DNA from 4 places in the Hoskinsella mucinilytica genome. Region 2 is predicted to be linked to each of the others. Evidence: riboswitches for the same ligand, from Rfam matches in the RefSeq annotation. Region 2 holds a riboswitch; each other region holds the start of a gene.
The links. Region 2 has a riboswitch for thiamine pyrophosphate ahead of UGRO018_RS13425 (energy-coupled thiamine transporter ThiT). Riboswitches for the same ligand answer to the same signal wherever they lie in the genome.

Region 1 (2,206 bases), on a different contig from region 2:
TACAGATCCAAGAGATCGTAAGATGGTCAAAGATGCGGTGGCACATGCTATAAAAGAACAAAGAGATTTGGATATCGTATTTCGATCACTTGCGAAAGATCATTCCACAAGATACATTCATATGAAAGCAACCTATTGTGGAATGAGCTCATATGGTGCTCTTTATTATGGTATTATGATCGATGCAACAGCAACGATATTAAAAGATCAAGAATTGAAAATTTCTCAACAAATGTTTGATAGTATCATTCATCAAGCCGCAATTGATGTTTGGGAATATGATGTAAAAAAAGATCGCTTATCCATGAGCAAAGAAGCATTGCGTCAAATCAGTGAGGTCATACCACCTACGATGGTAGAAGTTCATGGCAATTATCTATTGGATCATTTTATGGAACAGATGGAGCATAAAGAGCGGTTTTTACCTAAGACATATCATCTCTTATCTTTGTTGCAGGAAAATCTACAACAAGAAGATGTGAGCGAGACCATTGTGGATCTTTCTGTATATGATGAAAAAAAGCTTTGGCTCAAGATGACTTGTGAAAGGATTTATGATGATGAGGGACAGTTTGTGAAATCCATCGGTTATTTTCAAGATGTGAGTGAGCAAATGGAAAAAGAAGAGCTTGCGTTAGAGGAAAAGAAATATGCCCAATTTGATTCGTTGACCGGTATTTATAATCGAAGAATGGGCGAAATCTTGATTCAAAATGCATTGGCTCAAAAGCAAGAGCAACATTGGGCTTTGTTGATGATTGATTTAGATGATTTTAAACATATCAACGATCGTTATGGTCATATCATAGGCGATCATGTATTGAAAATGGTCGCATCCTGTATCCAAAAGGTCATAAAGATGGAAGAGGATGTATTCTGTAGATTAGGTGGAGATGAGTTTTTGATCTTTACCCATACCAATGATTTAGATGCTTTACATGAATTGATCAATGATATTCAAACAAGTATCAAAGAAAACGGACATGGCGATCAAAGGATAGCATTATCGATCGGAATCGCTTTAGCACCTCAACATGGTTCTGATTTTTATGACCTGTATCGACATGCGGACAAAGCTTTATATGAAGCAAAAACAAAAGGAAAACATCAATCCTGTATCTATGAGCAATCTTTTGATAAAGATTGACTTATTCCTTGTTTTGTGGTCTAATAAACACGTACAAAAAATGGGGTGCCGATGATGGCTGAGATTGGATCTTTACGATCCTGACCCAATGAACCTGATACGGATAATGCCGACGAAGGGATTTTATTGTGACTTAGGATAGATACAACCACGATAGAGAACTTAAAAAAAGCTGAACACCGTAGCAGGCGTACAGCTTTTTTTGCATATACGAGGAGGATGAAGATGAATTACACAACACAGATGGATGCCGCTAGAAAGCATATCATCACAAAAGAAATGGAAGCTGTAGCTGCTTATGAACAAATGGATATACAAGATGTTTTAACTTATGTAGCGAAAGGACAAATCGTCATACCTGCGAATAAGCGCCATACTTGTTTAAAACCTTATGGAATCGGACGAATGTTGAAAACGAAAATCAATGTAAATCTTGGAACAAGCAAGGATTGTTTGGATCTTGATATGGAAATGGAAAAGGTTCATCATGCGATCGATATGGGCGCAGAAGCAATCATGGATCTAAGCTCTTTTGGAGATACAAGAGCGTTTCGTAAGAAATTGACACAAGAATGTCCTGCAATCATAGGAACCGTACCGATTTATGATGCGGTAGTTTATTACCATAAGGCATTAAAGGATATCACGACACAGGAGTGGATCGATGTCTTTCGTATGCATGCACAAGATGGTGTAGATTTTATGACGATTCATTGTGGTATCAACAAACGAACTGCGCAAAGATTTAAAGAAAATAAAAGGATCACCAATATTGTATCTCGTGGTGGTTCTATCATCTTTGCTTGGATGGAACTTACCGGAAACGAAAATCCGTTTTATGAGCGATATGAGGAAGTGTTGGAAATATGCCAAGCATATGATGTTACCTTAAGTCTTGGGGATGCATGTCGCCCGGGCTGTATTGAGGATGGAAGTGATATATCACAAATTGAAGAATTGGTTACCCTTGGTGAATTGACAAAGCGTGCATGGGAAAAGAATGTACAGGTCATCATTGAAGGACCTGGTCATATGCCATTGAATCAGATTCAGGCTAAT
Region 2 (2,206 bases):
ACCTTGAGGCCCACCAATTACAAATCTTCCAGTTGGATTAATATAAACCTTAGTGTCTTCGTCCATCATAGATGGATCAATTACTGCATCAATCACATAGTTTTTTAAATCCTTGCGAATGGTATCTAAACTAACTGCCTCAGAATGCTGAGTAGATATTACGATGGTATCAACTCGTATCGGACGATCATTTTCATATTCTACAGTAACCTGAGTTTTCCCATCCGGACGAAGATAATCCACAACGCCATCCTTTCTGATTTTTGTAAGTTGCTTTGCCAGTCTATGTGCCAATGATATTGGAAGTGGCATGAATTCAGGCGTTTCATCACAAGCATAGCCGAACATCATTCCCTGATCACCAGCACCATTATTTTCTTCTCCACCTTCTTTTGTTTCCATAGAATGGTCTACACCCATTGCTATATCTCCAGATTGTTCATCAATGGTAGTCAACACAGAACAAGTTGTTCCATCAAAACCGTATTTAGCACGATCGTAGCCGATTTCCAAAACAGTATTTCTTGCGATACTAGGAATATCTACATAACAATTTGTTGAGATTTCTCCCATGATCATGACCATACCAGTTGTACAGCATGTTTCACAAGCAACACGTGCCATAGGGTCTTTTTCTAAAATTGCATCTAATACTGCATCTGATATCTGATCACAAATTTTATCAGGATGACCCTCTGTAACCGATTCTGAAGTAAAATATTGTTTATTTAACATTGCATTGTCCTTCTTTCTTCATATAACACATCTATTATCTTCTATCTCTTTCTAGATTACAAGTCTCATAGAAAAGAAGATAACTTTTTTTGCTATCTCCTTATATTATTAGGCTCTTTTTAAATGCAAACGCTCTACAAGTATCGGAACCAACAACATTCCTGCAATCATTGTTGCTATCATATATGGTGCATTATATATGATTGATCCCCATAAGGTTGTTTCCCACACGATCACACCACCTATCGTATGACTTAAAAAACGTAGAAAATTTGTTATCAATACCCCACTATAAAAATATTTATAGTTAGGGAACAGACTTGCAAGACCATACACACTGAATGCAACTAGGTAATCTAATAGGAATCCTAATATTTGAGGAATGTACATTGGGCCTGTAACAAATTGAATCAATACAGAAATAAGTCCAACAAATGTTGCCTTCATCCAACCCAAGTGATAACTGCAAACGAGTAAAGCGATGGTAGATATACCAATAGAGCCACCATTTGGCATTCGCAAAAATGGAATCATATTAGTAAAATAATCAAGAACCATGAATAACGCCGCATAAAAAGCCATAAAAACCAAATCTAATGTAGTCACCTTTTTCATAAAAAAACACCTCCATGAGGCGTAAGTAAACAAATCTATCAATTCTAGATCTGACTCCCTACGCTAGTATAAACTAGATCAGGTCATAAGGGTATTTCTCAGCCCAAGGGCACCCCTGTCATGACGTTATAAATTATACACTAAATAAAGGAATATGCAAATACATTGTTAAAAAAAAAAAGCATCAGCGAAATTGCCGATGCTTTTAATGTTTTTTTATTACTCGATGATTTCAGTAACGTTTCCTGAACCTACAGTACGTCCACCTTCACGAATTGAGAATTTTGTGTTGTTTTCGATAGCGATTGGAGCAATCAATTCAACAGTCATTTCAATGTTGTCACCAGGCATAACCATATCTGTACCTTCTGGAAGAGTGATAACACCAGTAACGTCAGTTGTACGGAAGTAGAACTGAGGACGGTAGTTAGTTACGAATGGAGTGTGACGTCCACCTTCTTCTTTTGTCAAGATATAAACCTGAGCCTTGAATTTAGTGTGAGGGTGTACTGATCCTGGTTTTGTTAGAACCTGTCCACGCTGGATTTCATCACGGTTGATACCACGAAGCAATGCTCCGATGTTATCTCCTGCTTGAGCGATATCCAACTGTTTACGGAACATTTCCAAACCAGTTACAACAGTCTTACGAGTGTCATGGATACCAACGATTTCAACTTCTTCACCTAATTTAACTTCACCACGTTCAACACGTCCAGTAGCAACGGTTCCACGTCCTGTGATAGTCATAACATCTTCTACAGACATCAAGAAAGGTTTGTCAGTTTCACGCTGAGGATCTGGTACATATGCATCTACTGCTTCCATCAATTCGTGGATAGCACCAACATATTTT
Region 3 (2,206 bases), on a different contig from region 2:
ATCGGCTTCTGTACGAATCAAGGAAGGTTTAGAAACATTGATCATTTCCATAAAGGCATCTAAGCTGACATCTTTTAATTGTTCAGGGAAATAGCTTTGTAAAATAGGAAATTGTACTTCCCATAATGCACGATGTCTTCCGATATGGTTTTCCATGAAACGTGATTGACTTTCATGCATGGCATAGCCGATTTGATCCTTTAATGCAGTTTGATCGTAAGTCGGATCGACTTGTAGAGAATATAAGGCATGTCCATATTCATGAATGGTTGAGAAGATACCGGACATCAACATATGTTCATAATAATGGGTAGTGATCCTGGCTTCATTATCACTGAAAAAATCAGTGAAAGGATGTTCGGTTAAGCCTAAGATACACTTATCATGATCCATTTTTAAATAGTCTAATAATTGTGCATTGAATGCTGCTTGTTTTTCCACATCATAGCTTTGAAATAGGATGGAATCATCTATATGCTTTCCTCTTTCCTGTATTTCTTTGATCAATGGCACCAAGGATTCTTTGATTGCTTTGAAGAAAGCATCATACGTTTCCACATTCATTCCATCTTCATAACTGTCTAACAAATAATCATAATCCGATGTTTTATCTTTGAGATAGCTTAAGACTTCTTTTTGTTTTTGAATGATTGCTTTTAGGTGTGGTTCAAAGATGTCGTATTGATTTTGTTGCTTTGCTTCATACCAAGCAGTTTCACTGTCGTTTTGAATTTGGCGCATAGCGATATACACCTCTTTTGGTAAGACACGATTCAGTTGCATACCTTTTAGAAACAACTGTAATTCACGTTGTTCTTGGGGATCATCACTTTGCTTAGCAAGTGCTTCGATTTGTTTTAGCGCATCAGGATCTGTGGCCATACGAAAAGCTTCACCACTTAGGATCGCCATCGCTTTGTTGCGTTTTGGCATACCTTTTTTTGGCGCAATCGTATGTAAATCATAATACATCGTATTCAATGCCATCGCATAGGCAGCTTGCTTTTCTTTGTAATCTTTAAAAAATGCTCTTAATTCATTCATATTGTATTCACCTCTAGTTGTTATTGTATCATACCTTTCGGAATTTTACTTTCCTAATCCATCGATTTATGGTATGATACCTATGAAAAAAGGGAGCTTGCTTGACAGGCTGAGAGGAAGTTGAATGACTTCGACCGTACCTGATTTGGATAATGCCAACGTAGGGAACTGATTGCTGATGAAGGAATTTGCCCATGTTGGTAGATTCCTTTTCTTATATCAGAAGGGAGCAGTTATGGATGATATCACTTGTATCTTTGATTTAGATGGAACTTTACTTGATAGTATGCATGTGTGGGATAATTTTGCTGTTCAATATTTAAAAGGAAAAGGAATTTATACCAATCAGGCATTGGATCAATTGTTTGAAGCTATGCGCATGGAAGAGGCAATCGACTATTTACATACGCATTATTTGCCAACACTTACGAAGGAAACGATTTCTAGAGAGGTTTATGAGCTGTTATGTGATTGTTATAGATCCATGCGCTTAAAACCGGGGGTAAAGGAATGTGTGACATCTTTACACCAAAAGGGGATTCGCATGGGAGTGTTGAGTGCCAATCATGTTGCAGTATGTGAGGCAGCTTTGAAGAAGCATGGATTGTTAGAATTTTTTTCTTTTATTGTGAGTTGTGAACAGCTGCATTTATCGAAAGAAGATCCTACATGTTTTCTTCAAGCTTGCGAGATGATGAAGATGAAAAAAGAACATACTTTGATCATTGAGGATGCATTACATGCCATACAAGGAGCGAAGAAAGCGGGATTTTATGTTGTGGCGGTGAAGGAACGCTCACAGAACAAGGATGAAAAGGAAATCAAACAATGTGCAGATACTTATATCGAGGATATGAGAGAATTGGAGGAAATGATATGCAAAAGGTAGTAACGATCGCAGGAACAGACCCAAGTGGTGGTGCAGGGGCACAGGCAGACTTAAAAACATTTATGGCGCATAAGGTGTATGGTATGAGCATCATTACAGCATTGGTAGCGCAAAATACGTGTGGTGTAAAGGATATCATGAATGTTACACCGGCTTTTTTAGAAGAACAATTCGATTGTGTTTTTGATGATATCTATCCCGATGCAGTGAAGATCGGAATGGTATCCCAACCACAATTGATCGATGTAATCGTCAAAAAATTAAAACAATATC
Region 4 (2,206 bases), on a different contig from region 2:
CCTTCGCATGACTGGTTTTCCCTGCAATTGCCCGTATCTCCGAAAGATTGCCTTTTATGACATTTGGACAACACTCCGCTATCATCTTTTTGGCGTAGGACAAACGAAGACTACTACATCCAACTCCCACAAGATCGAGAATAACCGGAATTTGATGTGTTTTTGCGATAGAAAGAGATCGCCACATCGCTACTTTTCTGATATCATCAAAATTACCTAAATTTAGTGCCAATGCCTTACTTTGTTTCGTGATTTCTTCTACTTCATCAGGATGCTGTGCCATAATCGGTTTCGCCCCTAAAGCAAGCACTGCATTGGCACAATCATTCATGGAAATCGGATTGGTGATACAATGAATCAGATCATGCTTCCACAACAGTTTCTTTCTGCTGTTCCATAACTCCTCGTACTTCATCATAGCTTCTACCTCCAAGCTTTGTTTGCATCTTCACTAGCATTCCATTATGTTGTAGCTTCAATAGGAAGACAAAGGCAATGCTACCACCGATGAATGTTCCCATCAAAAAGCTAGGTACATAGAACATCCAAGTCAATCCATTTTTACCCCATAAAAACTCCATAACAGGATAGGATACCATAGCCCCGATGATACCTGTACCGATGATTTCTCCCAATACTGCTGCCCATATTTTTCCCTTGCTAACTCGATATAAGATACCTGACAAAGCAGCTCCAAACACTGCCCCAGTCAATGCTAATGGCGGAATCCCCATCAATGCCATACGAATGATTCCAATCGTTACTGCACAGCCTAAGGACCACCATGGTCCCATTAAAACCGCCATAGTGATATTGATCAAATGTGCCATTGGACACATTCCTTCTACACGAAGAATTGGTGAAATAACGACACCAATTGCCACCATCATAGCGAAAAATACACTTTTGAAAATTTGATTTTGCTGACTCATAAAAAACACCCTCCTATTTGCTGTCTGGATAGAAACAAATAAAAGGATCATAATAAAAATCAGCGCCTTTTACTGGTTTCCTTTCCAGATATGGTACGGTCGAAACGATAACAGTTTCCTCTCAGCCTGTTTGCAGGCTCCCTCGCTGATGTTCTTTTCACGTAAGGCGCTCCCCTTCCGCTAGCAGTAATAAAAAAGAGATATATCGCAAGGATATATCTTCAGAATAACTTCCAATCATACTCCCTACGTCGGCATTACCCGTATCAGGTTCACAGGGTCGAAACTTTCTCGTTTCCTCTCAGCACAATCGGCTCCCCTTTTATTACAGTAGTAATGGTACCACTTTACATTTCTGATTGCAAGAGTGGTTTTGGTATTTTATGTATTTTTAGCTATATTTTATAATCTGTTACTTGTAAGAATAATTAGTTCAAACTGCATTTGAATATTAGCAATATCGGCAACAATTGATACTGCTTCGACCTGCTTTATTAAGTCTTTTCTTGTCCTTTTATATTTTTTCTTGTTATGTAGGCTAATTCTATTCCATACAGTAACGCATCAAATCTTAAAGCCTTAATTTCATCATTATCAGGTAATATATATGAGACTACATCTTCTTTCACAGCTAACACATCTTCGTATGTTAGCGTATTATAGTGATCCTAAGCTAAATAATAATCTATTAATTTTAAATGATAGTACTTTGTAATGCGACCTATTTCAAAGTGTTCATCACTGTTCACTTCTTTTACAACTTTCTTTGTTTTAGTCTTATCTATTCTTCTTACTGGGCTTTTTAAACTATGATTTTCTTCCTCTAACCAAGAGAAAAAGCTTAATAGATTTCTTCTTATATTACCAACAATTACCTTGCTACAGTTATTCCTTTGTTGATAACAAACAAGATAGTCTCTTATTAATGACTGAATTAAGCACATAAAAAGTTAACCTAACATCAATCATAGCATTCTCGTAAAAAGACCTTAAAGATTTGAATATTGCATCGTTTAGACATTCTACCTTAAGGTCTTTCATAGATTCAAATTAGACAAAACACATCTTAATGCTTGCAGTAAACAAGTTATAAACTAGCGCTAACATAATAGCCATCATGAGTTGCTTCTGCCACTGTAGCTGGTCGATTAGCATCCCCAATGATATTGGTATCTTGTATGAGATGGAAAAAGGAATTCGCCAATTCTTTTTGAGCCTTCATTCCAACAGCATAGATAACAGTTTCTGCCTCTATCACCTGTTCTTTTCCCTGT

Region 1: linked by a shared signal. The riboswitch ahead of thiC (phosphomethylpyrimidine synthase ThiC) and the one ahead of UGRO018_RS13425 (energy-coupled thiamine transporter ThiT) in region 2 are both predicted to bind thiamine pyrophosphate.
Region 3: linked by a shared signal. The riboswitch ahead of UGRO018_RS03770 (HAD family hydrolase) and the one ahead of UGRO018_RS13425 (energy-coupled thiamine transporter ThiT) in region 2 are both predicted to bind thiamine pyrophosphate.
Region 4: linked by a shared signal. The riboswitch ahead of thiW (energy coupling factor transporter S component ThiW) and the one ahead of UGRO018_RS13425 (energy-coupled thiamine transporter ThiT) in region 2 are both predicted to bind thiamine pyrophosphate.

The regions. Positions count from the first base shown of each region.
Region 1 is NZ_JBEQZJ010000028.1:9,501-11,706, forward strand. It holds gene UGRO018_RS11175 (diguanylate cyclase domain-containing protein) at 1-1,147, shown strand, start outside; TPP riboswitch at 1,179-1,285, shown strand; gene thiC (phosphomethylpyrimidine synthase ThiC) at 1,373-2,206, shown strand, end outside.
Region 2 is NZ_JBEQZJ010000037.1:31,808-34,013, forward strand. It holds gene metK (methionine adenosyltransferase) at 1-735, opposite strand, end outside; gene UGRO018_RS13425 (energy-coupled thiamine transporter ThiT) at 844-1,350, opposite strand; TPP riboswitch at 1,389-1,477, opposite strand; gene tuf (elongation factor Tu) at 1,570-2,206, opposite strand, start outside.
Region 3 is NZ_JBEQZJ010000007.1:75,049-77,254, forward strand. It holds gene UGRO018_RS03765 (carboxypeptidase M32) at 1-1,044, opposite strand, end outside; TPP riboswitch at 1,124-1,228, shown strand; gene UGRO018_RS03770 (HAD family hydrolase) at 1,280-1,933, shown strand; gene thiD (bifunctional hydroxymethylpyrimidine kinase/phosphomethylpyrimidine kinase) at 1,921-2,206, shown strand, end outside.
Region 4 is NZ_JBEQZJ010000050.1:17,406-19,611, reverse strand. It holds gene thiM (hydroxyethylthiazole kinase) at 1-418, opposite strand, end outside; gene thiW (energy coupling factor transporter S component ThiW) at 363-932, opposite strand; TPP riboswitch at 1,158-1,263, opposite strand; gene UGRO018_RS15330 (hypothetical protein) at 1,427-1,561, opposite strand; gene UGRO018_RS15325 (hypothetical protein) at 1,601-1,876, opposite strand; gene UGRO018_RS15320 (oxidoreductase) at 2,020-2,206, opposite strand, start outside.